2 regions of the Neobacillus sp. SRL179 genome follow, and region 1 is predicted to be linked to the other one. Evidence: riboswitches for the same ligand, from Rfam matches in the RefSeq annotation. Region 1 holds a riboswitch; the other holds the start of a gene.

Region 1 (15,067 bases):
ATTTTAAGTCCGCTGATCCATCGTGCGTTGCGGGTGTTCCTACAGCAATGAAAATTAGTTCAGCCTCCGCGTAGGCGTGATGCGGATTGGTGGTAAAATGTAACTGTTTTTTTCGTAGATTTTTTTCTAAAAGAGTATCTAGGCCTGGTTCATAAATCGTAGAATGGCCAGATTGAAGCAGGTTTATTTTCTCTTGTTGAATGTCAATACACGTCACCTGATGCCCTAATTCTGCTAAACAAGCACTTGTAACCACTCCTACATATCCTGCTCCAGCAACAGTTACCTTCATCCAATCCCTCCAGTGTGTTTGTTACTTTCATTGTATTAGTTATTGATGGATTTTTTCTTAACCTGGTGTAAAGAGAGTGTAAAGACTGTGTGTAGTTATAATCATGAGAGTCTTTGTAAAAATACTTTAAATTTAAAATACTTGAATTCGAGATAAAAATAAGTTACACTCTAAACATAGCAAATCAGTCGCAGGTGAATTTGGAATTCGCTTTTTAACATAAATGATTTTAAAAAATCTAACCATATTAAGAATATAAGAAGGGTAGTGAGAGGTATGGAAAAATTTCATCAGGAACCAAATGTGTATGTCGGTGAGGTAAATATTAAGGTAAAAAATCTGGAGTATTCACTAACTTTTTATCAACAAATCCTTGGTCTTAAATTATTGGAAAAAACGGAGCGGAAAGCTGTACTAACTACGGATGGAAAAACACCATTATTAACGATTGATGAGCCGATTGATGTGATTCCTAAGACAGAAAAAACATCAGGGTTGTACCACTTTGCTATTTTGCTGCCATCCCGCGCAGATTTATCGGTATTTTTACGGCATATCCTTCAAACAGGTTATCCATTAGGAGCGGGGGATCATTATGTGAGTGAGGCCTTATACCTTAATGATCCTGATGGGAATGGGATTGAAGTTTATCGTGACCGGCCATCTTCAGAGTGGACATGGAAAAACGGTTTAGTGGACATGGCAACGGAACAGATTGATGCAGAAGGAATTCTTGCGGAAAGTAATGCCGAATGGACCGGGCTGCCAGCTGGGACAGTAATGGGGCATATTCATCTTCACGTAGGGGATCTAAAAAAAGCAGAAGAATTTTACACAAAAGGGCTTGGCTTTGACGTAGTTAGCTACTATCCTCAGGCGGCGTTTCTATCTACTGGAGGATATCATCACCATATTGCCATCAATACATGGCAGGGAGTGGGAGCACCGGTTCCACCGAAAAATAGTGTAGGGCTAAATTGGTATACACTTGTGTTCCCAGATCAAGCAGCAAGAGAGAGTGTTATTAAACAACTAGAGCAATTAGGGGCGCCGGTTAGCCAGGAAGCAGAGTTTTACGTAACCAATGATCCATCAGGCAATCAAATCCGTTTAGTGGTTTTATAAGATGTTAGGTGACAGAAAAAGGCCTCAAATCCATTCACAGGGTTTGGGGCCTTACGCATGCAATCCTATTACGGGTATTAGTTAAAAAAAACCCAAGGCAAACTTAATACCTTCTTCTATTTCATTGGTTTCATAACCTGTTAAGTCCTCGTTTGAAATTTCTAACTTTGTTCTTGCAAGAGAGTAGCCACTGTCAAGATTTACATCCAGAAGTACTTCGTAACCATCTGTGGTTTGATTAATCGAAATAATGTCATAATCACGAATAGCAGTACCCGTTTCATATTCTAAAGGCTCTAATTCTGACATGAGAGGACCTCCTCATTATAATGTTTGCCATCTTAAACTACATCTCGCTATGGTGTTTCTGTTCATTATTCGTTGTTGTCAGATGCAGCTGGTTTTTTCCCACTCTTACTGACATAGGGTTTCGCACTTTTTGCTTTATTGGCACTAGCTTTCCAGCGATTCCACCCCTTCTTTCCAGTTCCTCTGCCTGTTCCACTTTTCCCTTTAGCATTACCCATACAACCACTCCATTATGATTCTAAATTCTAATACAAGTCGTGGCCTAGTTTACCATAAATCCCAACCAGTCGTCAGATAAATCATAAAATCATGCCTACCACATAACAAACTGCAAGGTAAAAATAACAACAATATTATTTTCTTCGAAACGGGGAAAATAATTCGGGTGCCTGACACCAATATTACGTCTTACGTATTGTTTAATAGAGGTTTTGTTAAGAATGTGCCGAATAAAGAATATGGGAGGAAGGCTTTTCCAGTAAAATAGGAGAACCCCTGCTTTAAATTTTAACTAAAGGTCGTGATTTTTCGTGTGTTTAATCCTGTTTGCCCACCAAGTTCATAAAGAATATAAGCTCATCGTAGCTGCAAATCGTGATGAGGCCTATCAACGGCCAACTGCTCCTGTTCATTATTGGGATGACCAGCCCAACATATTAGCGGGACGTGATTTAGAAAAAATGGGAACTTGGATGGGTGTGACGACGGGTGGACGATTTGCTGCATTGACTAATTATCGAAACCCTAAAGAGACATCTGTTGGAAAACAATCACGCGGAGAGTTAGTGGCTGGTGCCCTTACATATAAGGGGGATATAAAGAATTATATGGAACGACTGGGGAGTTGTAAGGATTTATACCCTGGTTATAATCTTTTAGCAGGCGACGCTAAAGAGTTATATTATGTTTCAAATATCGGCCAGGAATTAGTAAAGATTGGACCGGGAATTCACGGTGTCAGCAATCATTTATTAAATACCAGTTGGCCAAAGGTACAAAAAGGTAAGGAGGGTATTTTAACGATAATAAGCGGGAAACAGGAGAATCTAGCGGAAGAGCTATTTGCACTTCTTCAACAGGCTGACCCAGCCCCAGATGATTTGCTTCCGAACACGGGAGTTTCTCTAGATGTGGAAAGGATGCTTTCCCCACTGTTTATCAAGAGTAAGGATTATGGAACGAGAAGCTCCACTGTCTTATTGATGTCAGATAAAGAAATCAAATATATGGAACGGGTCTTTTCAAGTGAAGGGGTCAAAGAACAACAATATATGATTAAGTTATAATTATGGAGTTTTTTTACAAAAAAACTAATCAAACGTTTGATTAAATGAGCATGAGAGTATGCTGAGACTGACTTTCAAAAACTAACCAAACGTTTGATTAAAAAAATCATCGTGGGTGAAAAACTAATTAAACGTTTGATTAAATAGGGCTTAACCGTTGATAGATAAGGTTTTCAACGGAATTATACTTCAGGAAAAAACTAATCAAACGTTTGATTAACTCGCTGTTGTTTTTTTATTGCTGATAATGGGAACTTATATATCAAGTGATATATACTATAAGGTGAGAAAGGAGCGTGGTTAGAATGAAAAAAGGGTGGTTAGGAATAGGAATTGTGGTCGCCATCATTGTTATTTTCGGCCTCATGTTCATGTCCAGCTATAACGGTTTTGTTAATCTCGAAGAAGACGTGAACCAGTCACATGCTCAAATTGAAAATCAGCTGCAAAGAAGGCTGGATTTAATCCCGAACTTAGTAAACACCGTAAAAGGTTATGCTTCACATGAAAAGGAAGTCATTGCTTCTATATCAGATGCGCGAGCACGGTTAGCTGGTGCGAAAACGCCTGAGGAGGAAGCAACGGCTAACGCTGAATTGTCTGGTGCATTAAGCCGATTACTCGTGGTGGTGGAAAATTACCCAAACCTTAAAGCAGACCAACAATTTACCCAATTAATGGATGAACTGGCGGGAACAGAAAATAGAATCGCTGTCGCGCGAAAGGATTACAACGAACAGGTTGCAGTCTTTAATAAAAAGGTAAAGAGATTTCCAGGTTCCATTATTGCCGGTATTGGCGGTTTTGATCAAAAGGAATATTTCAAAGCGGATCCTCAAGCCCAACAAGCTCCAAAAGTTGATTTTGGGGGCAACGGGTAATGGACGCTAAGAAGGTCTTCAGCTCCTTATTGATGTTTTTCACTTTTTTTCTGGGTGCAGCAAATGCACTGGCTGAGGATATCAAAATTCCTGCTCCAGTGGGAGATATTTATGTACAGGATTTTGCCAATGTTTTAACTGAAACAGAAAAAGCTGAACTAATCAACCTAGGCAGAAGCATTGAAGATCAAACAACAGCGCAAGTGGCTGTTTTAACCGTACCAACCATTGGTGACCAAGCAATCGAAGACTATGCCAATAAGGCATTTCGGCAATATGGAATTGGCAGCAAAGAGAAAGATAACGGGGTCTTGCTCGTTTTAGCCATGAATGAACGTAAGGTGAGAATCGAGGTTGGCTATGGGCTTGAGGGGAGAATTCCTGATGCCAAAGCGGGCCGGATTTTGGATGAATATGCTATTCCCTATTTGAAAAACCAACAGCCGAATAAAGCAGTCACAGAGACCTTTAAAGCATTGTCTAATGAAGTATTCGCCGAATATGGAATCGAGGGCGGCCAGGAAACAACACCAGCCCCAGCCCCTAATCAAGCTGTGCCGTCGGATGAAGGAATAGGGATTCCTTCTTGGCTCTTGATTATTGTGGTCCTCGTAGTGGTCTTTCTAGACTTTAAGTTTTTTGGCGGAACTCTTACCTATCTGCTTCTCTCCATCATTGGCCGTGGCGGCGGCAGAGGCGGAGGCGGTGGTTCTCGTGGAGGCGGAGGCGGCTCGTCTGGCGGAGGCGGTGCCAGCCGCGGCTGGTAAAATGGGTTATCGGGACTCAAATAAGAAAGATGCTCTCATGTGGAGGGCATCTTTTTTCTGCTCATTAAGAAATGTCTTTCACCACTCGTCTTTTCCTGCGATAGGAAAAATAAAAAATAATTCCAAATAGAAATAGAAGGATGAAATAAACACTGTACCTTGAAAGATAACTGCCAACATACACCCAATTTCCTCCAAGCACTCTTCCCAACGTGATAAACGTAAAACACCAGATCGTTGCTCCAACATAGGCAAATAAGGCAAACTTTTTATAGGAATAATTGTTGATGCCGGCAAGATACGCTGTGATGTGCCGGACACCAGGAATAAAAAAGCCGATGACAAGAAGAAATGGACCGAATTTGTTAAATAATTTCCTAGTTTGTTCAATCCTTGCTACACTAATGTGCAATTTGGGACCAAACTTATGTAAAAACGGTATGCCTAATTTAAGACCTAATATAAAGCTGACGGTTATACCAATACTTGACCCGATATAGGCACATAAAAGAGAAGGAAAGTATGCCAGATTACCTGCAAAAACCGTATAGCCCACATAGGTGAGCATGAACTCATCTGGAATCGGTAATCCAATAATCCCGCCCATTAAAGCCAACGTAATGCCCAGATAACCAAACTGCTCAATCAACTGATTCAAATGATCCATTACCGTACACCCTCATCAAATCTGGAAAAACCAGAAAGAAAATTTTTCATTGTTATCATTTACATATTTGATAACTTTATTCGGTGCCTGACACCCATTTTTTATATTGGGTGTGAATATAGTGGAAAGAGGTCTTTAGGAGGTTGGAGGGGGATATTTATGCCGATTGAGTTTAATGTGGCAGATCAGGTTTTTCATTTATATAACCATACGATGAGTTATATGATTCAGCTTGTTCATGGGAAGTATTTGGCCCATTTATATTGGGGGGAGCGGGTGCACGTTCTCCAGCCATCAAAGATTCTAGCATTTAAGGGAAGAGCTTTTTCGCCTTCCAATCTAGCAGCCGACCCCCAGTTCTCGCTAGATACACTACCGCAGGAATACCCTGCTTTTGGAAACGGAGATTTTCGTGCTCCTGCCTATCAGCTGCGATCAGATGATGGATCGACTATTACAGAGTTTGTGTATGATTCCTATGAAATATATAAAGGAAAACGTCCGTTACAGGGACTGCCATCGGCCTATGTGGAAGATGAGGCAGAAGCAGATACACTTGTAATCACATTAGTAGACTCACTTCTTGGCGTGGGACTGAATCTAAGTTATACGATATTTCGCGACTTTGCGGTAATTACTAGATCAGTTCAGGTTGAGAACCTTGGCAGTCATAAAGTAGAAATTCAAAAATGCATGAGCATGTCGGTTGATTTCCATAGTTCCCATTGGGACTGGCTCCATCTCCACGGTGCGTGGGCACGAGAGCGCCATATGGAACGGTCATCCTTACAGCATGGAGTTCAAATGATTTCCTCTGCTAGAGGGGCTAGCAGCCATCAGCATAATCCCTTTATAGCCTTGCTGTCAAAAGCTGCTAACGAAGAGTATGGCGATGTTTATGGCATTAGTCTTGTCTATAGTGGGAATTTCCAAGCATCCATCGAGGTGGATCCTTTTGACACAGCAAGACTCAGTATCGGACTGAATCCATTTGACTTTGCCTGGCTGCTTCTGCCCAGGGAAACGTTCCAGACACCTGAAGCCATCATGGTGTATTCTGCTGAAGGGCTTGGCGGAATGTCGAGAACGTTTCATCAACTATTGCGGAAAAGAGTGTGCCGGGGCCCCTTTCGTGACCAAGCACGTCCCGTTCTTATTAATAATTGGGAAGCAACCTACTTTAATTTTAATGAAAAAAAATTAAAAGACATCGCTGATGCAGCGAAAGGCCTGGGGATTGAGCTTTTTGTTCTGGATGACGGCTGGTTCGGGCATCGCGATAATGATAAAAGCTCCCTAGGTGATTGGGTTGTTAATCGAACCAAACTGCCGCACGGCTTAAAGGGATTAGCTGATTACGTCAACCAGAAGGGGATGCGATTTGGACTGTGGGTCGAACCGGAAATGGTTTCCCCCGACAGTGAATTGTACCGCAAGCATCCTGATTGGTGTCTTCATGTGAAGGGGAGAAATCGGACCTTATCGCGGAACCAGCTCGTCCTGGATTTAAGTCGGGAGGACGTGTGTGAATGGCTTATCGAAACGCTGATAAATCTCTTCCAGAGTGCTCCGATTAGCTATGTGAAATGGGATATGAACCGAAATATGACAGAGGTGGGATCTGCAGCACTGCCACCAGAAAGGCAAAAGGAAACTGCACATCGCTATATGCTGGGTCTGTATCGAGTTTTAGAAAAAGTAACCCAGTGCTTTCCTAAGATTTTGTTTGAAAGCTGCTCGGGCGGTGGCGGCCGATTTGATCCAGGGATGCTTTATTACATGCCTCAAACGTGGACGAGTGATAATACAGATGCTGTTGAGAGGCTGAAAATCCAATATGGAACAAGCCTTGTTTATCCGGCGATCACGATGGGGGCGCATGTTTCAGCTGTGCCGAACCATCAGACAGGAAGAATAACACCTCTTCAAATGAGGTGTCATGTGGCGATGGCAGCCAATTTAGGATTCGAACTAAATGTCGATAAACTCAGTATTGATGATAAAACAGTTGTGCGCCAGCAAATCAGTCTTTATCATAACATAAAGAATATTGTGCTGTTTGGTGACCAGTATAGGCTGCTAAGTCCATTTGACGGAATGGACACGGCCTGGATGTATGTAGCGGAAAATCAAGAGCAGGCGGTTGTTTTTTACTACAAGACACTGGCAACACCCAATCCGCCTTTTCTACGTCTTAAACTACGCGGGCTGAATCCAAACGTTAATTACAAAATAAACAGCAGTCAGAATCCGTACGTGGGAGACGAATTAATGAAGATTGGATTATCCATGCCGCTTATTAAAAAGGACTTTTCTTCATTTATTTTTCACATTAAAGCTTTTTAAGTCAGCTATTTCTATGCGGCCAAGTTACACTGTCTCAGCCTGCCCTTTCCAATAATAAGCGGTTAAAGAAAAAATGATTACATTTAGAATAGGTATAGATTAAAATGAGTTTATGTGTAATATCAGGGGGGATTAAATGCGCAAGTACATGGGGGAACTTGCTCTTACGATTACAGCAATTATTTGGGGAAGCGGCTTTGTAGCGAGCGCCATCTCATTGGAGTACTTTACTCCATATCAGATTTTAGCTGGAAGATTTTTAGTTGGAGCTGTCATTTTAAGCATTATTTTTCATAAAAGATTAAAAGTGATTAATAAAAGTACAATCATCAAAGGATCGATATTGGGGATCTTTTTATATTTGGCGTTTGCACTGCAAACAGTCGGACTTCAATTTACGACGCCATCTAAAAATGCTTTTTTAACAGCTGTAAATGTCGTCATTGTTCCGCTGATTGGCTTGCTATTGTATAAAAGAAAAATGGACTACTACGAACTGACAGGGGCAATATTGGCAATGGTTGGCGTCGGTGTGTTATCACTGAAACTATCCTCTGAAATCAATATGGGGGATTTGCTGACATTAGGCTGTGCGGTAGGCTTTGCCTTCCACATATTCTATACGGCCAAATTTGTGAAAGATTCAGATCCGATTCTTTTAACGCTTATCCAAATGATGACCGCGGCTGTCATTGGATTTGTGGTTGTCTTTTTCAAAGGAGAAACCTTCCATGCAGTCGAGATGGATGGGATGTTGTCACTACTATACCTTGGGATCTTTTCGACAACGATTGCCTTTTTGTTGCAATCCGTTGCGCAAAAATGGATTTCAGAAACAAAGGCTGCCATTATTCTTTCAACAGAATCATTTTGGGGCATGGTATTTTCCGTTATTATTTTACACGAAGTGCTGACCATCAAAATGCTATTTGGTGCCATCCTCATTCTAAGTGCTATTATCATATCAGAAACAAAGCTTCCTTTTTTTAAAAGGGATAAATTAAAGGAAGTAACAAGGTAAGTAAGGAAATAAATAATTGATTGCAAAGGGTTCCACCCTTTGCAATCTTACTTACTGGTGCCTTTATTGGTGCCTGACACCCTTCGTAACTCTGCCACCGTGATAACCCATTTATTGGTGCCTGACACCACCTAATTACTGTCTTTTCTTTCGAGAATCCGATCTTTCAAGAATCCGACTCCAGCCTGTAAGGATGACCGCACCTAGAACCATCAATGCCCCAATCCAAGTAGTGTGAATCAGTCCAATAGAATTCGTGATGATGCCGCCTAAGTAGGAGCCAATCGCAATACCAGCATTAAAGGCAGCAATATTAATAGCGGAAGCTACATCCACCGCCGTAGGCACAAACCGCTCTGCTAACATGACGACATACACCTGCAGTCCAGGAACATTCATAAACGCCAAGAGACCCATAAAGATAATCGTGATTAATCCTGCGATTTTAAAGGGAGCGGTAAATTGCAGGACAAATAAGACAACTGCTTGGACTATGAACATATAAAACAATGCTCTAATTGGATTATGATTTGACAGCTTTCCGCCAACCATATTCCCAATGGCAATGGCAATGCCGTAAACAAGCAGAATCAAGGCCACAGTTCCTTCTTTAAATCCTGTTACATCCTGCAGGATCGGCGACAAATAAGTGAAGACCACAAACGTCCCTCCATAACCCAACGCAGTAATAATAAATAAAAGTAATAACCGTCCATTCGTTACCAACTTCACTTGATCACGAAACGTGGCTCGATTCGCTTTTTGTAAATCAGAGGGAACAAGGATGCTGTTGGCAAAAAAAGCGATAACTCCAATAATAATAATGATGATAAATGCCATTCTCCAGCCGAATTGCTGTCCAATGAAGGTACCAAAAGGTACTCCTGTCACAGTCGCAACCGTTAATCCTGAAAACATAATGGAGATTGCACTAGCTCTCTTGTTTTCGGGCACTAAATCTGCCGCAATCGTCGAGCCGATTGACATAAAGACACCATGTGAAAAGGCAGAAATCACTCGGGCGGCTAATAAAACCCCAATGCTTCCTGCACTAGCTGCAAGACTGTTTCCGATGATAAAAATAACCATAATCCAAAGTAATAAGGCCTTTCGGGACATCCGGGATGTAACAGCTGTTAAAATTGGCGCCCCAAATGTTACTCCTAAAGCATATAAAGAAACCGTTAAGCCGGCTGTTGTTACAGATATGTGTAAATCTCCCGCTATTAGCGGTAATAATCCGACACTGATAAATTCAGTGGTTCCAATGGCAAACGCACTCACGGCTAACGCGAGCAGCGCGAAGGTACTTCTACGTTGATCTATTGACATTTGATTATCTCCTCCTAAATATTGTCCCTTGAATGAAGGGGCGTGATTTATAACAGACTATTAAATACAAGAAATTCCAACCGGCAAATGTTATTATGGGATATAGGTAATTAAATAGGAAGTACGCACTTTAAAGTGATATAGGTACCTATAAGTTATATAGTTACTTTTTTGTGCCTTCAAAAATGGAGGAGTTCATATGAAAAAAAAGAAATACAATATATCGGTAGAGGCTACACTTGAGGTAATCGGAGGAAAGTGGAAATGCGTGATTCTCTGTCATTTGACGCATGGCAAAAAACGGACAAGCGAATTAAAACGCCTCATGCCAGACATCACTCAAAAGATGTTAACCCAGCAATTACGGGAATTAGAGGAAGATGGTGTTATAAATAGAATTGTATACAATCAAGTCCCGCCGAAAGTAGAGTATGAATTAAGTGACTATGGGTGGAGCCTAGAAAGTATATTAAGTGCATTATGTACCTGGGGAGAAAACCATATCACCAAAGTATATGGCGATAAATTTTCTGTCTTAGAAGAAAATGTTTTAAACGAACAGCTTAAATGAAAATACCTAAAACTTTTATTTGACGTTTTTCAATCAGTTCTTTAAGATAGGAAGAAGAAAATCATACCCGTACTTGAACGGGAGAGGTTCATAGCTGATACCCTCTATAAAAAACTATGGATACATGACTAGTCGGCCATGTCCATATTGGACGTGGCCTTTTTGTTTTTTATCCCTAATGTTTGTATAGAATTATCAGTAGAGACTCTCTTGAAAAAAGTGTGGGGACACATTTTACAGGGGGTTTTTTTATGTCTGGCCGTAAGCCTACAGAAGGATTAAAGGATTTAACACTTTTAGGTAATCAAGGGACGACCTATTCATTTGAATATGCACCGGAGGTATTGGAGGCAGTGGATAACCTCCATCCGGAACGAGATTATTTTGTAAAATTTAATTGTCCGGAGTTTACGAGTTTGTGCCCGCTGACCCGTCAGCCTGATTTTGCGACGATGTATATTTCATATGTCCCGAATCAAAAGATTGTAGAAAGCAAATCGTTAAAATTATATTTGTTTAGCTTTAGGAATCATGGAGATTTCCATGAGGATTGTGTGAATATCATCATGAATGACTTAATTAACTTGCTCGATCCCCGCTATATTGAGGTTTGGGGAAAATTCACACCGCGTGGCGGAATTTCGATTGACCCTTGGTGCAATTACGGGAAGCCAGGTACCAAATACGAGGAAATGGCTCATTATCGCTTGATGAACCATGACCTTTATCCAGAAAAGGTCGACAATCGATAAATGTTAGGGGAAGGAAGAAAGAAATGATATTTTATTTGAATGGAATTTTTGTAGGGTTATTAATTTTAGCTAATATCGTAGCTGTTAAGTTATTTAGCATTGGGGAATGGGCGATGCTTCCGGCTGCGGTGGTTGTTTATATTTTTACATATCCGCTAATTGATGTCATTGTAGAGGTTTATGGAAAAAAGGAAGGGCGCAGAACAGTGAATGCAGGGCTGGTTACCCAAGTCCTTGCTCTCATCTTCATTACGATTTCGATTCATTTACCGGCAGCGCCAGTCTTCCAAGAGCAAAAGGCATTCGAAACCATCTTAAATGGAAGTTTCCGTGTTATTATTGCAAGTTTAATATCCTATGCTGTTAGTCAAAACTTGGATGTGTTTGTGTTTAATAAATTAAAGAGTGTTCATGGGTCAAAAAAGCTGTGGTTACGTAACAATGCGTCCACCATGCTGAGCCAATTAATTGATACCACCATCTTTATTACAATTGCTTTCTACGGAACCATGCCACTGGCTATCCTAGGCAGCCTCATTCTGACTCAATATATATTTAAGTTTCTTGCCTCAATTCTAACAACGCCACTAGTCTATGGGCTAGTCCATCTTGTAAGGAAACAAGACTCAAAGCAAATAGGGCAGGCGGGGCAAGAAATCTCAAAAGAAGCATAACTAAGTCTAATATAGTAGTAAGGGTGTCAGGCACCATTATTACTATATGGTGAGTAGAAAAGAAAAGAAACGAAAAGAAGCAGCCGTGAAAAACGGCTGCTTCTTTTTGTTCTATAGTGTTATAATGCCGCTTTTATTACCTTTTTATAGTAAAGAACAGAGAGGATTCCGAAGATAGAATACAATCCTGTATAGATGACCATGACAAGAATCATAGGGGTCCATACTTCTGTCCCGAATAGGAACCATCCTGACTGAACGGCGAAATAACTGTGGAATAGTCCAACCACTAAGGGGATACCGAAGTTGAATAACTGTTTGGCCTGGATGCCTTTTAACAGATCACTCTGGGTAAACCCAAGCTTTCGTAAAATCGTATAATTGGGCTTTTCTTCTTCACTCTCACCCATTTGCTTAAAATAAAGAATACAGCCTGATGTAATCAAAAAGGTAAGTCCTAAAAAGCCGACGATGAACATGATGAGCCCCATCGTTTTTTTCTGGTGACTGCTGATGTCTAAACGAGACGCATTCTGTTCCTTTTCATTTAGGGTCAATTCGTTAAAAAGGTGATCTGCCTTTTCAAGTTGGGAGTCATCTTTTAACGTTATCCCAATAAAGAGAGAGGTGTCCTTCTGAATAGCCGGATTAATATCCTTTTTTAACCGCTCAAATACAGTCTCATCAACAATCGCAATCGGCTGGCCGCCGTTAGTGAAATTACCGGAAATGACGAAATCCTTTTTCAGCCCTAAGTAAGCGAGGGGGATTGTTTCGTGTTTACCTTTTAGTTCAATCTCACCAGAATCTTTAAGTTTCATAAACTTCTGCAGCAGATCATTGTAACCAGTAAACACGGTATCCTCTGCTGACACATCCATATTCTTAATATCGCGGTCACTAACCATTGGCAGGGTTAGCGCCTTAGGGTCAACCATGACCCCCTCTAGGTTTGTATCTAAAATATTTTTAAGATTTGCAGCTACTTGAATGACCTCAATCCTTTTCTCATTAAAAGCAATACTATTCGCCGCTAATGCTTTCGTGAATTTTGTTGCATCATCTTCATTGTTTATCGAAAAATCTGCAGCCACCTGATTTTCAGCCATCTTTTCAGCTGAATAATAGGAGATATAGCTTAAGGACAATAAACCAATCGCCAATGCTGATATGGTTGTAATAATGGTTAATAATAAGGCATTTGATTTCATCCGAAACATGATTGAAGACAGGGATAAAACCTGGTTAATGGATAAATACCCATCCTTCTTTTTCCGAATGATGTTGAAAATGAAACTAACAGACCCTTTATAAAATAGGTAGGTGCCGATAATGACAGAAGCAAGAATAAAGATCATCGCTAGAAACAGTTCTGCCATTGATGTAAAGGAACCCTCGAATAATTTAGATGAAATATAATAGCCTGAAACAATCAATATTAATCCAATAATCCCGATAATGATTTCAACCACAGACATTTTTTTGACTTTTTCTTCTGTTGAGGAAACGACTCTAAATAAAGAAAGAATCGTTTGCCTTTTGATAAACATAAAGTTCATTAGCATAATCAACAAGTAGATGACACTAAAAACAATCAGCGTCTGAACAAGGGCTGTTGTAGAAAAGTGCAGGCCGGCAATCGCATCAATCCCAGTAATTTTAAAGAGAATCATTATAATCAATCGCGATACAGAAAAGCCAATCAATATCCCGATTACTAAAGAACCAAAATAGAGAATAAAATTCTCAGCAGTTAGGATATTGAAAATTCGATTCTTGGTCATCCCGATTAATTGAAATAAGCCGATTTCCTTGCTGCGTCGTTTAATAAAAATGCTGTTAGCATAGAGCAAAAAGATCGATACAATCGCAACAAGCAGGACAGATGCCGCCCGAATGGACGCCGCACCTTTTATTCCATCCTTTGTTTCCTCCATTGCCGGGTCATATTGCAAGGTGACAAAGGCGAAGTAAAGGGCAGCACTAAAGATGAGCGCAAACACATAAAGATAATAGTTTTTTATATTCTTTTTCAAGTTTCGAAAAATCAGTTGGTTAATGCTCATAAGGAACACCACCTAATACACCTTGCGTTTTCATAATGTCCTTAAAAAAGATCTGTCTGGATTGCTCGCCTTTATTTAGTTGCGTATAAACTTGCCCATCTTTAATAAAGACCACTCTGCTGCTAAAGCTTGCTGCCACGGGATCATGTGTCACCATCACGATCGTGGCTTTTCGATTTTGATTTAATTCGCTTAATTTGTTTAACAAATCAGAGGCCGATTTTGAATCGAGTGCACCAGTCGGCTCATCAGCGAAAATGATACTTGGTCCATGAATAAATGCTCGTGCCGCAGAGGTTCGCTGTTTTTGTCCGCCAGAAATTTCATTTGGATACTTATCCTTTATTTCATAAATCCCAAGCTCATCCGCCACGGCTCGAAATTTTTCATCGGCTTCCTTTTTAGAAACCTTGGTAATCGATAATGGCAAGAGGATATTTTCTTTGACGGTTAATGTATCTAAGAGGTTATAATCTTGAAAAATAAATCCGAGATGCTGCTTGCGGAATTCCGCGAGCTGACGATCCTTCATCGCTGTCATTTCCTTGCCTTCAATTGAAATGGTTCCACCGCTAACTTTATCAATAGAAGAAAGAACATTGAGTAAGGTTGTTTTTCCAGAACCGGATGCCCCCATGATACTCACGAATTCCCCTTCCTCTACAGTAAGGTCGATTCCTTTTAAAACTTCTTGTTTATTTAACTTGTTTCCAAAGCTTTTATGAATTTTATGGGCTGCTAATATCGTCATGACCATCCACACTCCTTATTTCGATACCTTCATTATAAAAGCCTCTGGAAGTCCTTTCCTTCGATTAGTCTAACAAATAGCAAAAGCATGTGACAATGTTGTCACATGCCTGTAATTCGGCCAAACTCATTATGTTTTGGAAAGGTTAATGTAAACCTTGTGCCAGATCCCAGTTCCGAGCACACGTCGATATGAATGAAGAGTGGCTTAGCAATTTTTTTAGTTAA
Region 2 (15,067 bases), 350 kb from region 1:
GATGATCGACTTAAATGACAAATTGGATGTCAATCCACATGATTTGAGTTTATCGGAAAAGAAGCTCCTATGCATTGCAGCGGTTGTGGCAATGGATCCGGAAATTATCATTTTGGATGAGCCGACGATTGCACAAGATCAAGCCGGAAAGAAAAAAATCCGTGACATCATTAGCGCATTAAAGGAAAAAGGGAAGCTCGTCATGACGATTATTCATGATATGGACTTTGTCGCTGAAAACTTTGAACGAACGATTGTGTTCAATGAGGGTCAAGTCCTATTAGACGGCGAGACAAGATTCGTTTTTTCTCAAAAAGAACTGCTGAGAAAAGCCCATGTGGAACCGCCAGGCATTACACAATTGGCGGAAAGTCTAAGGTTTAAGGACACCGTGTTAACGGTAGAGGAGTTTATTAAAATGAAATAAAGCATTAGCCCGCTGCTTCTTTAGCAGCGGGTTTTGCTTTAGGACCGTTGTGATCAGTGGTATGATAACATTATTGCTATCTAAGTTGATTTGCAAGACAAGAAATTGTCTACAATACGAGTAGGATTATAAAAAATGATGGGATGAAAAGATGAATAAAGAAGTCAGTTTAAAGGTGAAAGCAAAGTATGTAAATAAGATAAAAAGCGGTTACCCACTCATTACTAAGGATGAAATGGTTAATGGGGATCTCCTCGTAGAAGAGGGTTCCATTGTGAAGTTAATCGACGATAAAAATAGATTTATTGCCAAAGGTTATTATGGAAAGCAAAATAAGGGGCTCGGCTGGGTTCTGAGTAGACAAGAGCATGCCTCTATTGATCAAGGCTTTTTTGAAAATAAGCTGAAGGAAGCGATTAACGCTCGAGCGTCATTTTTTAATAGTACAGAAACAAATGCCTTCCGGGTCTTTAATGGTGAAGGCGATGGAATTGGGGGATTGACGATAGATTACTTTGATGGATTCTATTTGCTAACCTGGTATAGCAGGGGAATTTATCATTTTCGGGAAAATATCATTCAGGCTTTAAAGGAATTGGTTGACTTTAAAGGAATCTATCAGAAAAAGCGTTTTGATGAAAAAGGTCAGTATATCGAGGAAGATGACTTCGTCGCAGGTGAAAGAGGGCAATTCCCGCTGGTCGTTAAAGAAAATAACGTTAACTTTGCCATCTATTTGAATGAAAGTGCCATGGTTGGGGTGTTTTTGGACCAGCGTAATGTAAGAAGCCGGATTCGAGATGTGTATGCGAGTGGCAAGACCGTATTAAATACCTTCTCTTATACGGGAGCTTTTTCTGTATTTGCAGCCTTAGGGGGTGCAAAGAAAACGACAAGTGTAGATCTCGCGAATCGAAGTCGAAGTAAGACGATGGAGCAGTTTGCTGTAAATGATATTGACTCTGAATCACAAAGCATTATTGTTGAGGACGTTTTTAACTATTTTAAATATGCGGTCAGAAAGCAGCTAAAGTTTGATATGGTTATTCTCGATCCGCCAAGCTTTGCACGGTCAAAGAAATTTGTCTTTAGTGCTGAAAAGGATTATAAAAATCTTCTCGCTGAAGCGATTGCCATTACAGAGGACAACGGAATCATCGTTGCTTCAACAAACAGCAGTGCTTTTGGAATGGAGAAATTCAAGAGCTTTATTGATACTGCCTTTAAGGAAACAGGGAGACGGTACAAATTATTGGAGGAATTTTCCCTTCCCTCCGATTTCAAAACCATCAAAGAATTCCCAGAAGGCAACTACCTAAAAGTCGTATTTATAAAGAAAATGAAGTAAGAGTGGGTGTCAGGCACCATGTGAGGAGTTCACATGGTGCCTGACACCTTTTTTAGCATTAATCAGTTGTGTTTATTGGAATATGACATATAATAGAATTATAAAGTTCACATAATTGTCATAATTACACTTGAAAGTGTTGTAAGGTGATCTATAAACATATTAGCTGCAAATTATTAGGAGGGGAAAGGTCATGATTAAGGCAGGAGTGGCAGGAGTAGTTGGTTTTATTCTAATTTTTATAGAATCAATGATCGTGATGAAGTTAAAAGGATATGAAACAATTGAATTTGGCGGAATAGCTCCTTTCATTAATGTTTGGGCCATGAATTTCTTCTTTGTATTTGCTATTCTTACGCAAGTTACAAATTGGATTGTCAATAAAGCCGAATTACGAGAAGATAAAAGCTTTTAATAATCGATAAAAGAAGAAACGAGGATATTCCATACCAATGTATTAAACCCATTGGTAATGGATATCCTCGTTTTTTTACATGCAGTTTATTTTCTATGCATCTTAAATTGCAAAAATAATTCATTGTAATAGGAAAGGTTCTTCTTACCAAGGTTTTCATATACTTCGAGTTTTTCTGTTAACTCAGGTGATGGATAAAACCTTTCATCCTGAACGATTTCTTTCGGCATATGTGTAAGGGCCTGCTTATTAGGTGTAGAATAACCAACATACTCAGTATTTTGTGCAGCCACTTTCGGATCGAGCATAAAATTAATAAATTGATGGGCCGCGTCGATGTGTTTGGCGGTTTTAGGAATGACCATGTTATCAAACCAAAGATTAGATCCTTCCTTAGGTACTACATAATCTAAGTTTTCATTTTCCGCCATTATTTCTGATGCGTCTCCAGACCATACCAATCCAACGGAGGCCTCTTCATTGGCAAGAAGCATCTTGATTTCATCACCGACAATTGCTTTCACATTCGGTGTAAGGGTATCGAGTTTTTTCTTGGCAGCAAGTAAATGGTCTTTGTTTGTATCGTTAAGCGAGTAGCCTAGGCTATTCAGCCCCATCCCCATGACTTCTCTGGCCCCATCGATTAATAAAATTTCATTTTGTAAATCAGAATCCCATAGATCGTTCCAGCTTGTGATTTTTTTTCCATTCAGCATTTTGGGGTTATAGACAATGCCGACAGTTCCCCAAAAATACGGCACGGAGTACTTGTTATTAGGATCAAAGGGGAGGTTCATAAAACGCTTATCAATATACTTTAAGTTCGGCAGTTTCGAATGATCTAAGGGAATCAATAAATCCTCGTGGCGCATTTTGTCAATCATATATTCAGACGGGACAGCAATATCATAGGTTGTGCCGCCTTGTTCAATCTTGGTCAACATGGCCTCATTGGAATCGAAGGTTTCATAAATAACCTTAATCCCCGTCTTTTTTTCAAACTGTTTTATGAGGTCTTCATCAATATAATCGCCCCAGTTATAAATCGTTAGTGTCTTACCATCAGAATAGCCTTGTGACATATTTAGTCTGTTAAGAGTAAATAAAAGGATAGCAGAGGCGATGGCAATCATGAGGAAAAAACGAACAAGCTTATTCATCGTTTTTGAACCCCCATTCCACTAACCTTATTTCTTTGGGTAATAAAGTAATAAATCACGACGAGCAGCAGGGTAAAGAGAAACAGCAAGGCAGACAAGGCATTAATATTCAAGGAAATGCCTCGGCGGGCTAATGAGTAGATTTCAACGGAAAGGGTAGAGAACCCATTACCGGTTACAAAAAAGGTAACAGCAAAATCATCAAATGAGTAGGTTAATGCCATGAAAAAGCCTGCCATAATCCCCGGGGTGATAAAGGGAATAATCACCTTTGTCAATACGTTCCACCGACTTGCTCCGAGATCGTGTGCCGCGTCAATTAAGGTGGGACTCATTTCCATCAATTTCGGCAAAACCATTAGAACAACAATTGGAATGCTAAAAGCAATATGTGATAACAATACTGAATAGAATCCAAGCTTGATCCCGGCCATCGTAAACAAAATCAAAAAGGAAGCCCCGATAATGACATCTGGACTGACAATGAGCACATTGTTTAATGACAATAAGGAATTCTTTGTTCGTGCTTTTTTTGCCTGATGAATTGCTAATGCACCAAGAACACCAATGATGGTAGAGACAAGGGCCGATAATAAAGCAACTACTACTGTATTTAAGACAATAATCAATAGCCTTGTATCCTGAAAAAGTTCCCGGTACCAATCGAATGAAAACCCTTCAAAGTTATACATCGTATCGCCGCTATTAAATGAGAAGAAGACAAGAAAGAAAATAGGTGCATACAGGATAAAAAAGATAACTATTAAAAATAGCTTGGATAAGGGCGTGATTTTTGTATCCATATTACGCACCTCGCTTTCGAGTATTTGTGACTACCATAATGAAAATCATGATGATAATTAAAAAGACCGCAATTGTTGAACCCATGCCCCAGTCCTGTGTCACTAGGAAATGCTGCTCAATTGAGGTTCCCAGTGTAATAACCCGGTTGCCGGCAATCAAACGGGTCAGCATGAACAAGGATAACGCGGGAATAAACACCACTTGGCAGCCAGATTTTACCCCATCGATTGTTAAGGGGAAAATAACCCGCCGAAACGTCGTCCACTTAGAAGCCCCAAGGTCATTGGCGGCATCTAATAGCGTAGGGTTTAACTCATTTAAGGAATTGAAAATGGGTAATATCATAAATGGTATAAAGATATAAACCGATACAAAAATAAAACTAAAATCCGTAAATAAGATTTGCTGCTGGCCAATCCCAATCATTTTTAAAAAGCCATTTGCCAGCCCATATGTTCCGAAAATGCCAAGAAAAGCATAGGCCTTTAACAATAAATTGATCCAGGATGGAACAATGATTAATAACAGCCATAATTGCTTATGCTTTGTTTTTGTTAATAAATAGGCTGTAGGATAGGCGATCAACAAAGAGATCGCTGTAATTAAAAATGCATACCAAAAGGAACTGAAGGTCATCTTCAGGTAAACAGGGGTAAAAAACTTTTGGTAATTAACAAGTGAGACATTTCCTTCAATATCAAAAAAAGAATAATAGAGTACAAGAACAATTGGTGCAATAACGAATAGCGCAATCCAAAGGTAGTATGGAAGCTTATAAAGATTTCGACTGAGTTTATTTTCCATCTGATTCCACATCCGTATAAGCTTCTAAGCGGCGGTCAAATTCTTCTTCCGTTTCCCCATGCCGCATGACATGAATCGCTTCTGGGTCAAAGTAAAGTCCAATTTTCTCGCCTACGGTTGCCTTTTTGGTGGAATGGACGAGCCATTCGTTGCCGTCTTGATCATAACCGGAAATCTCGTAATGGACACCACGGAATAACTGAGAATCAACACGAACTTGCAGTTTCCCACGGTCCAAACCTGTAATTTCCAAATCCTCGGGCCGAATGACAATTTCAACTGCCTCATTTGAGTTCAATCCTTGGTCCACACATTCAAATCTTTTTCCGACAAACTCGACAAGATAATCCTCAATCATTCTGCCGTTTACAATATTAGATTCACCAATAAAGTCAGCTACAAAGCGATTGATTGGTTCATCATAAATATCAATGGGTGTGCCGCTTTGTTGGATTTTTCCTTTATTGATGACGAAGATTTCATCTGACATAGCCAGCGCCTCTTCTTGGTCGTGGGTGACAAAAATAAAAGTGATTCCTAAACGCCGCTGGAGCTCACGCAATTCATATTGCATCTCGGTTCGAAGTTTTAAATCCAGTGCTGATAAGGGTTCATCAAGCAAGATCACTTCGGGTTCATTGACAATGGCACGGGCAATGGCCACACGTTGACGCTGTCCGCCAGACATTTCCCGGATTTCACGGGTTTCATAGCCTGTTAAATTAACAAAGCTGAGAGCTTCCTTCACCTTCCGCTCAATCTCACCGTTTTTCATTTTTTTAATGCGTAACCCGAAAGCCACATTCTCAAATACGTTTAAATGAGGAAACAGGGCATAATCCTGAAATACCGTGTTGACTTGGCGTTTATTCGCAGGAACCTGATTAATCTTCTTTCCATTAAAAATAATGCTGCCTTCAGAGGCTTCAGTAAAACCAGCAATTAAACGTAAAATCGTAGTCTTCCCACACCCTGAGGGGCCAAGCAGTGTATAAAATTTGCCCTTTTCAATCTCAAAACTTACATCTTTGAGAATGGGCGGATCGTTATCATATTGTTTCGTTACATTAATAAATTGAATAATAGCATTGTTCTCCATTTGTACCTCCTTAAGTGCGTTAAAACCATAATGTCCCATGCGGAAACATTATACAGGAAGAGCCTGAAAATTCCATTACTCTCTAAGTGTATCATAAAAAAATTATTTTGAAGGCTTTGTTAAAACCGTCTCCTATTCAAGAAGATCTGACGAGACATGGATTTTTGAATGATGATCGAATCCATCCATTAGGGTGGGACGCTTATTATAAAAAATTGGAAAAATTTATAAAATATTGTTGATTAAACTAATGACATTAGTTAAAATAAAACTAATAAGATTAGTTAAAGGGAGATAGAAAAATGAGGATCATAAAAAATGGTTATATTCACCAGGTAACATTTATGGCTAATGTATTTCCGGTTAATTGTTATTTGGTGGAGGAGGACGATGGGCTAACATTAGTTGATGCTGCTCTAGGCTTTTGTGCAAACGGAATTTTAAAGGCGGCGGAGTCCATTGGAAAACCGATTACAAAGATTGTGTTAACGCATGCACATGAGGATCATGTGGGTGCACTTGATTCGTTAAAAGATGCGCTGCGAGAGGTACCGGTTTATATTTCGAATCGAGATCATCGATTAATGATGGATGACCGTTCACTCGATTCCCATGAGGAACAAACCCCCATTAAAGGCGGCGTTCCGAAAAAATTAAAAACCCGTGCTACTATTTTATTGAAGGAAGGCGATCTGGTTGGGTCGTTAACGGCTATTGAAACACCGGGGCACACACCTGGATCGATGTCTTTTTTGGATTTGCGAACAAAGGCGTTGATTGCTGGAGATGCTTTTCAGACAAGAGGCGGGATGGCTGTTGCAGGTGATATGAAACCATGGTTTCCCTTTCCTGCCTTTGGAACGTGGAGTAAAAAAACGGCACTGGCTAGTGCTAAAAAATTAATGAATTATGAGCTAAAACTTTTGGCAGTTGGCCACGGAGAAATGATCGAGAACCCTTTAGGGAAAATGGAACGGGCTATTAAAAGTTTCGAACGGAAAATAGGATAGAGGAGATATAATAATGTCACCAAGACCAAAGTTTGCCCTAGATATAACAACGATATTGGAAGCAGCAGGGGATATTGCAGATCAGCAAGGAATGCAGGAAGTTACACTTACCAATCTAGCAAAAAAATTAGGAATTCGGCCCCCCTCATTATATAACCATTTTGACGGGCTGCCAGGATTAAGAAAGAAATTGGCCATCTACGGAATTGATCGATTGTATGAGGTTATGACCAATGCAGCGATTGGGGTGTCAGGCACCGAAGCAATCCTGGTGATAAGTCGGGCATATGTTGAATTTGCTCGGAATCATCCAGGGATATATGAGGCAACATTGCTCGCACCAGACCCGGAAGATGAGGAGGTTCAGCGAGCAGGGGCAAAAATTGTTGAACTTTCTGTTCGGGTATTAAATGTTTACCAGTTAGAGGGGAATCGGGCGTTGCACGCGGTCAGGGGCTTGCGCAGTATCCTACATGGCTTTTCTTCCTTGGAACAAAGAGGCGGCTTTAAGATAGCACTTGATTTGGATGAGAGCCTGACCATTATTATTATGGCCTTCCTTGCTGGGATCAGTGGCTAAAGATAGGAGGGGCATTGGAGCGCCCCTTTTACAATAAAATTCTGACATTGTGTAAATAGTTTGAGATTCTCTTAGAAGAGGGACATTTTGGCGATAGGATAGTCATGTAAGCTTTGATATAATAGGATTAACTTTACAATTAAGGAATGATCATTTTGCAAAGATCTGAACAATATGGTTTGATATTGGATGTTGAAACAACTGGTTTAGGCCCAACTAAGGATGAAGTCATTGAGCTAGCGTTAAAGCTATTTTCCTATCGTACGGATTCAGGGGAAATTATTGAGATACTAGAGGAAGATTCGGTATTACGTGAGCCCATGTCGAACACTGCGCGAAATAATTATGATACTGCCTATAGGGTTCATGGCATCCCATATGAGCTAGTAAGAGGGAAAAGCTTTAATGATAGTAAGATAAAAACCTATTTTCATCGCGCTGATTCTGTCTTTGCGCATAATGCCTCCTTTGATCGGAGCTTTCTTTACCATATGTATCCGGAAGTCAATGATTTAAAGTGGTACTGTACAATGAGAAACATCCCATGGAAGAACTATGGTTTTCCAAATGGAAAACTTCTGACGCTCCTGCAAGCACATGATATCACAAATTACCAAACACACAGGGCACTTGACGATATTACATATCTAATGGAGTTACTGAAGAAAACTAGTCCCAAAGGGAATCTATATCTTCAAGAAGTACTCGAAAAGGGACCAATGAGAAAATATCAGCCAGCCGCTGCCGCACGAACAAGACTGGGCTAATAACCACCTAGCATCTCTCACCGCAGCATATCAAATCATTGTGGGGTAGAAGAAGAGCTTGATTTATAGTGGAAAAAGCTAAATGATAAAAAAAAAACGGTCCTGTAGCACACACTGGTGCAACAGGGCCGTTCTTTTGCGTCTTCACATATGTAAAATTCCACGGAGTCTGAGTTAATGAATGATCATTGTCTGCCTTCAGTGAAAATTTGAAAGTTAACACCGAACTTATCTGTCACGCTCCCGTAGGCTGGGCTAAAAAAGGTTTCTTGGAGCGGCATTCCAACTTGACCGCCATCTGATAGGGCTTCAAAAAATGCACGAGCTTGCTCCGCATCATCAGTCGTAATACAGATGGTTACTTGATTTCCGCTTTGATGGGGCTGCCCAGGGAATGTATCAGAAAACATTAGGTCTGTTTCGCCAACTTTTATCGTTGCGTGACTGATGCGGTCCTTTGCTTCCGCGGGTAGGGGGAATTCTGGGTTCTCCGGCATTTCTCCGAAAGACTGGCTAAAAAGTACTTGGGCATCCAATGCCCTTTGATAAAACGCAATAGCTTCTTTCGCATTGCCATTCATCACCAAATAGGGAATCAATCGTAATGTCATAAAAAAACAGCTCCTTTAATCTGTAGTAGTTTCAGTTACTTTCTAAAGATCACGATAGTATTAGACAGAAAGACAGTTCATAGACAATAGTCGGATTAAACAATCCACCTCTCATTATTACCGCTTATTCAAATTATAAAACAAAGAACAAATGTTCGCAACACAAAAATTGGTGCCTGACACCCTTTACACTAAAGCAGAGTACTTATTAGTGCCTGACACCATTAACACGACCGAGACATTGTTTACTTTATTGATGGGAGATATCTTTCGTTTATAATTTTTAGATGATGCATTGCATGCCCAGTGATAATCCAGGCGATGGCGCGGGTGGTTTGTTCTTGATTATTGGCATAGCCTTTTCTTTCCCAGGCCGAAAATGGCATATTCTTAATGAGACTTATGGTCGCATTACGTGTAGCAGTAAAATCCTCAAGAATGGTTTTAATCGGTAGTTGATCAAACTCGGACCCTTCAATATACTCGTTCTCTTCAAATCCTGCCAATGGAGTCTGGTCACCACGACCGATGCGGAGCAGGCGGTAACTCATAATTCTTTCTGTATCCGTCATGTGCCCCAATACCTCTTTGATACTCCACTTTCCAGAGGCATATCGAAAACGTCCATCCTCCTCTGAAATTCCTTCTAAAGCTGCCACTGTTTGGGCAAGATGGCCCTTCAGAATGGATAACAGGTCACCATCAGGAACCAAATTTACATAGGGCTGATAATACTCCGGATACTCGCTAGCTATAGGACGTTCAATCATTCTCATTTACTCCCTTCAATAATGTGCATTATTTATCCTTCACATTAAAACTATTAATAGAAACTGCCACTTTATTCTTTTCTTCAAGAAAATACATACAAGAAGATTATATTCTAGATAAAGAACTTCCCGACAAATATAACCATCCATAGACAATACTACCACAATATTCACACTAATCGAATAAATTAAGGTCTTTTTATGTGACTAGTTTGTCTTCAAACGAAACCGAGTTACATTGCCCGAAGAGAAGGAAAAAGAGGGAAGAGGGGAAATGAAATCGGGTTCCATTGCCCGAGGAGAAGAAAAAGGAACAAAGACGGTAAATGCCACCAGCGTTACATCCCAGCCTCGATATAAAAAACATTACGTAACGTGAAAATCTGTTAAAAAAGGATTATTTTAACAAAAAAATATTGTACCTAGATAATCTATATACTATGATGTATTTATACATAGATTATCTAGGTAAAGTGAAGGGGAGAGTTACGTGTCAAAAAAGATACTTTTTAGTGCTGTTTTTTTAACCATAGTTGCGTTAACGGTATTTTTATTATTAAAGCCCAGTTTCCCGCGTTCCTTTCATCACATGTACACAAAGAATACAGATCTCCATTCGGAAAACATTAATGGCCTCAGCTTGTTTGACTCTATCAAGATGGATAAATTTGAAAGTATCTATGGTAAACCAACCTATAAAAGCAGAGATCATAAACAATATACCTATTACAACCTGCAAGAGGGACTGGAAATCGCCACTAAGTCCAATGGCGGCATTTTACGATTTATTGTAGAAACACGGACTATACCGACCACGAAGGGAATAAAAGTAGGGGATGCAATCTCTAAGGTTAAAAAGGTTTATGGAGAAAAGTATTATACACGAACGGAGCAGGGACTGGAGATCGTAGGCTATGTAGATAAAAAAAATCATCAATCCCTTGAATTTTGGCATGACCAAAAAAAGGTCCTTTTTTACCGATTAGATGACAACCGCATGCAGTGAGGATTTAATTAAAAATAAAGAGTTGCTGCACATCAGGCAGCAACTCTTCTTATTTTTACACCCTTTTTTCAAAATGAACACGTTTATTAATCACGTACATAATCGGCATGCCGACAGCCATGACAACGAACTCACCAACAGCTGTTGTTAGCCATGTAAACATGAACGGAAGGTCAAATGCTAAATGCAGTTCAAGGGCAATTAAGAACATCGTAAAGGTGAAAACGAGGGTATTCACGATCATTCTAGTCCAAATGCCTTTGATAAAACGTGCGCAAGCTATAGTAATAAGCAAGGCAATAACTGATTGGCCGACACCGAAAATGAGATCATATGCCTTCATGGGTGAAAAGAATAAATTTGTTAAAAATACACCTAATATGATTCCATAAATGTACTTTTTGTTAAATACGATCAAATGATTAAACATTTCGGATACGCGGAATTGGACTTGAGTAAATCCAAATGGCTGAATTAAGGCCGAGACAGCAATGTATAATGCTGCAATAATTCCGTTGACGACAATCCCCGCTACTTTATTATGGGGATTAACCGCAGGTGTTTCATTAGCACTTAATGGTTGTGCGAATGTATTATTTATTTTTCCCATATTCATTTCTCCTTAGTTTTTTTACGTGGGAGGTTCTCGAACCACGTTGATTTAAAACACTTGCAAACTAATATATTAATATAAAAGCAGGCACCAGTCAATGACACTTTTTTGAAATAATAAAGGATGCCTAGTGTAGCAGCATCCTTTACCAACTATATAAGTACTTCACTCATTAAAGCATGGGTATTGTTTTCTGTATCATTAAAGAACGTCATCCATGTTTCAGTATTCCCCATTTTAGCAACGATGTGAGGTTCATCGACAAAAACAACGCCCTTTTCACGTAGTACGTGGTATGTCTCCTTTATATCTCCAACTTGAAAATAGATTACCGAACTAGGATGTTCAAACTGTTCTCGCTCTGGCAGGCTGAGCAGAAGGCGGATGTCATTGCACTCAAAGAAAGCCATTGAGTCAGTACTAAACAGCAGTGGCAGTTCTAGTAAATCTTTATAGAATGTAATTGCTCGTTGAATATCCTTAACAGGAACCCCAATTTGTCCAACGTTTTGTATCATAATGGTCAACACCTACCCTTTTCATATCAATTCTATTAAATCATAAGTACTCATCTGTACATAGGATATTTTTCCAAACTTGTAAATAAATTTTTCGATATTGCACATTCTAAAACAAAAAAGGACTGCATGTGATGAGTAGAAATAAATTGTTATTACTTGCCATGATGTTACTACCATGGTTATCGCTGCCTATGTTAGGGAAAAAGGCAATTCGACGTTTTTACCCTGGTGCATTGATTATCTGTGTTTGGGTCTTAATTGAAAGTATTGTTGCTAGGAAACGAGTTTGGTGGAAGTTTTATGAGAAACTAACCCCAATGGGCGAGCTTCCTTTTCTTATTGGGCCCTTCTTTATTGGCTCATTGTGGATATTAAAATTTACATTTGGAAAGATTTCTCGTTATCTGCTATTGAATTTAATCTTAGACATTTTGTTCTCTTATCCTGGTGTTTTCTTGTTACAAAAGAGGGGGATAGCGTCCCTTGTTCGATTAAAGCATTACCAAATGGTGATTTTATTTATGGCTAAATCAGTTCTCATGTATGGGGTACAAAGTATAGTTGAAAAAACACGAAAAAGGCCCAAAACCATAATTCAAAAATTTTTCAAATAATATCAACGCACCTCTATTTTTTAGAAGTTATCTTGTTGGAGCGAAGCTGTCTAGTAAACGCTGGTGACTTTTCGTTATCAGCGTTTTATTATTTCTCTAGCGACAAAAACATAAATGAAATAACCCAGACGTGATAAAATAGTAGATAATTTATTTAAATGGCTATTTAGAAGAGGTAAATGACCTATCAATCACACAAGCTCATAACAGAGCAAGAGAAAAAAATAATCGAAGACCAGCTTTTTTTGGATGAGTTAGGAAAATAAGATGAACAATCCCTCTTATGAAAGGGGTGGATAATATTGCTGCACCATGTTGAAATCTACGTATCTAACTTAAAAAAGACAACCGAATTCTGGGAGTGGTTACTATCAGAATTAGGATACAAAGAGTATCAAAAATGGAACTCGGGTATTAGTTGGATATATGAAGAAACTTATATCGTTTTTGTTCAAGCAAGCAAACGTTTTCTTGATGTGCCTTATCATCGTTCAAGGGTGGGACTGAATCATCTTGCTTTTCGAGCCAAATCCAAGAATCAGGTTGATGAAATAACTGCTAAGTTGAATGAAAAAGGGATAAATGTACTTTATCAAGATAAACATCCATTTGCAGGAGGAGATTCCCACTATGCGGTTTATTTTGAAGATCCAGATCGGATTAAGGTTGAGCTAGTGGCACCGAGAGAGGAAATGCACAGATAAAGACCGATGTATAGGAGTTCTACGAAGGGATTCAGTATAAAAACGAAGCTCACCCTTACGTAGAGCGGTTCTACATCGGGATTTAGAACAAAACGGAAGCAATAGCCAACGTAGAGCGGTTCTACGTCGGGTTTTAGAACAAAAATCGAAGCAATAGCGGATGTAGAGGGGTTCTACATCGGGATTTAGAACAAAACGGAAGCAATAGCCAACGTAGAGCGGTTCTACATCGGGATTTAGAATAAAAATCGAAGCAATAGCCAACGTAGAGGGGTTCTATATCGGGATATAGAATAAAAATCGAAGCAATAGCGGATGTAGAGGGGTTCTACATCGGGATTTAGAACAAAAATCGAAGCAATCGCCGATGTAGAGCGGTCCTACATCGGGATGTAGAATAAAAATCGGAGGAATCGCCAACGTAGAGGGGTTCTACATCGGGATTCAAGATAAAAATCCAGGCAAACCCCAATGTGGAAGTCTACTATCTAGATTTTCAGAGTAAAAATTCATGAGACACCAAACGTAGAACACGGGGCAACCGTAAACCTCCCTGCTTCTAATTCTAACTTAAGATAACGACTTCAACCCCACTACCCCAATAATAATCAGGATCACACTAATAATCCTCCAGACATTTTTAGACTCTCCCAAGAAAAACATATTAATAAAGATTGCCCCTGCCGTACCAATTCCCACCCACACGGCATAGGCAATACTTAACTGAAGGAATTGAAAAGAGCCATATAAAAATGCAAGTGATGCACCGAACCCACCAATATAAAGGATGCCGTTTCGGAGATTTTTTTGTTGGCTATATAATTTAAGACCGACAGCACCGGTGACCTCACTGGCAGCTGCTAACAAGACCAACAACCACCCCATATTATGCAGCTCCTTTCAAAGCTTCTTTATCCTCATGATTGTCAGCAAGGTTTAAGCCAATAACACCAATCATGATCAATACAATAAAAAGAACCTTACCAAGACTCAAATTTCCGCCAAACAGGTAAACATCCATTAATACCGTTCCAATCGTACCTACCCCAGCAAAAACAGCATAAACCGTTCCGGTTGGAAGGGTCTGACAAGCTTTAGGGAGAATATGATAGTCATACAGGATTACGCCAATAACAATTGCCCACTCCCACCATCTATCAGCCGTATAAAAGCCGTATACCCAAATCCATTCAAATAAACAAGTTAAACCGACGTAGATCCAAGCTTTATTCATTTTTTTACACCTCTTAATCGTACCAACTTAAAAAAAGTACTATGATATTAGAGTACCACAATAAGTAACAAAGTAATTCTTTGAACGATGGAAACTGTTGTTAAGACGAAAAAGTGTGATATAAATCACGTTGCTCCCAATCGATATTCATTATAATTACATAAATTAGGGGAAAATTAAAAGTGGATGGTGAAGAAAATGGGGTACGATTTTAAATCGCTTTATAGTGAAATCGGCGGACAGGAAACGATTGATAAATTGGTTGAGGCATTTTACCCGCGCGTTTATGACGATCCTGAATTAGCGCCATTGTTTCAAGGGGATATGGAGGAAATTAAACGCAAACAGCGGATGTTTTTACCACAGTTTTTGGGAGGACCAGCCCTTTATAGTCAAGAGTTCGGACCTCCGGCAATGAGAGCGCGTCATCTTCCGTTTGAAGTAACACCTAAAAGAGCACAAGCTTGGCTTCTTTGTATGAAAGAGGCATTTCATGAAATAGGTTTGGATGAAAATCCTGCAGGGCATGCTTTTTATGAGAGACTTACACAAGTTGCTGGAATTATGGTGAATAGCCCTG

Evidence for each region. Region 1 has a riboswitch for preQ1 ahead of queF (preQ(1) synthase). Riboswitches for the same ligand answer to the same signal wherever they lie in the genome.
Region 2: linked by a shared signal. The riboswitch ahead of AC4E8C_RS04465 (QueT transporter family protein) and the one ahead of queF (preQ(1) synthase) in region 1 are both predicted to bind preQ1.

What each region holds. Positions count from the first base shown of each region.
Region 1 covers NZ_OZ481792.1:552,736-567,802, forward strand. Annotated here, with positions in the region: gene AC4E8C_RS02715 (UDP-glucose dehydrogenase family protein) at 1-292, opposite strand, end outside; gene AC4E8C_RS02720 (VOC family protein) at 569-1,417, shown strand; gene AC4E8C_RS02725 (hypothetical protein) at 1,499-1,726, opposite strand; gene AC4E8C_RS02730 (DUF3934 family protein) at 1,792-1,944, opposite strand; gene AC4E8C_RS02735 (NRDE family protein) at 2,257-3,012, shown strand; gene AC4E8C_RS02740 (LemA family protein) at 3,318-3,893, shown strand; gene AC4E8C_RS02745 (TPM domain-containing protein) at 3,893-4,660, shown strand; gene AC4E8C_RS02750 (DedA family protein) at 4,725-5,327, opposite strand; gene AC4E8C_RS02755 (alpha-galactosidase) at 5,487-7,673, shown strand; gene AC4E8C_RS02760 (DMT family transporter) at 7,810-8,694, shown strand; gene AC4E8C_RS02765 (MFS transporter) at 8,830-10,026, opposite strand; gene AC4E8C_RS02770 (winged helix-turn-helix transcriptional regulator) at 10,226-10,597, shown strand; PreQ1 riboswitch class I at 10,675-10,721, shown strand; gene queF (preQ(1) synthase) at 10,849-11,349, shown strand; gene AC4E8C_RS02780 (queuosine precursor transporter) at 11,373-12,023, shown strand; gene AC4E8C_RS02785 (FtsX-like permease family protein) at 12,143-14,089, opposite strand; gene AC4E8C_RS02790 (ABC transporter ATP-binding protein) at 14,079-14,840, opposite strand; gene AC4E8C_RS02795 (sensor histidine kinase) at 14,942-15,067, opposite strand, start outside.
Region 2 covers NZ_OZ481792.1:898,371-913,437, forward strand. Annotated here, with positions in the region: gene AC4E8C_RS04400 (energy-coupling factor ABC transporter ATP-binding protein) at 1-427, shown strand, start outside; gene AC4E8C_RS04405 (class I SAM-dependent rRNA methyltransferase) at 579-1,775, shown strand; gene AC4E8C_RS04410 (hypothetical protein) at 1,969-2,190, shown strand; gene AC4E8C_RS04415 (ABC transporter substrate-binding protein) at 2,277-3,350, opposite strand; gene AC4E8C_RS04420 (ABC transporter permease) at 3,347-4,153, opposite strand; gene AC4E8C_RS04425 (ABC transporter permease) at 4,155-4,958, opposite strand; gene AC4E8C_RS04430 (ABC transporter ATP-binding protein) at 4,948-6,057, opposite strand; gene AC4E8C_RS04435 (MBL fold metallo-hydrolase) at 6,360-7,067, shown strand; gene AC4E8C_RS04440 (TetR/AcrR family transcriptional regulator) at 7,081-7,647, shown strand; gene AC4E8C_RS04445 (exonuclease domain-containing protein) at 7,803-8,414, shown strand; gene AC4E8C_RS04450 (VOC family protein) at 8,600-9,025, opposite strand; gene AC4E8C_RS04455 (DinB family protein) at 9,271-9,795, opposite strand; gene AC4E8C_RS04460 (hypothetical protein) at 10,286-10,801, shown strand; gene AC4E8C_RS04465 (QueT transporter family protein) at 10,857-11,411, opposite strand; PreQ1 riboswitch class I at 11,418-11,462, opposite strand; gene AC4E8C_RS04470 (VOC family protein) at 11,567-11,932, opposite strand; gene AC4E8C_RS04475 (hypothetical protein) at 12,067-12,549, shown strand; gene AC4E8C_RS04480 (VOC family protein) at 12,852-13,253, shown strand; gene AC4E8C_RS04485 (DMT family transporter) at 13,824-14,138, opposite strand; gene AC4E8C_RS04490 (DMT family transporter) at 14,140-14,487, opposite strand; gene AC4E8C_RS04495 (globin domain-containing protein) at 14,674-15,067, shown strand, end outside.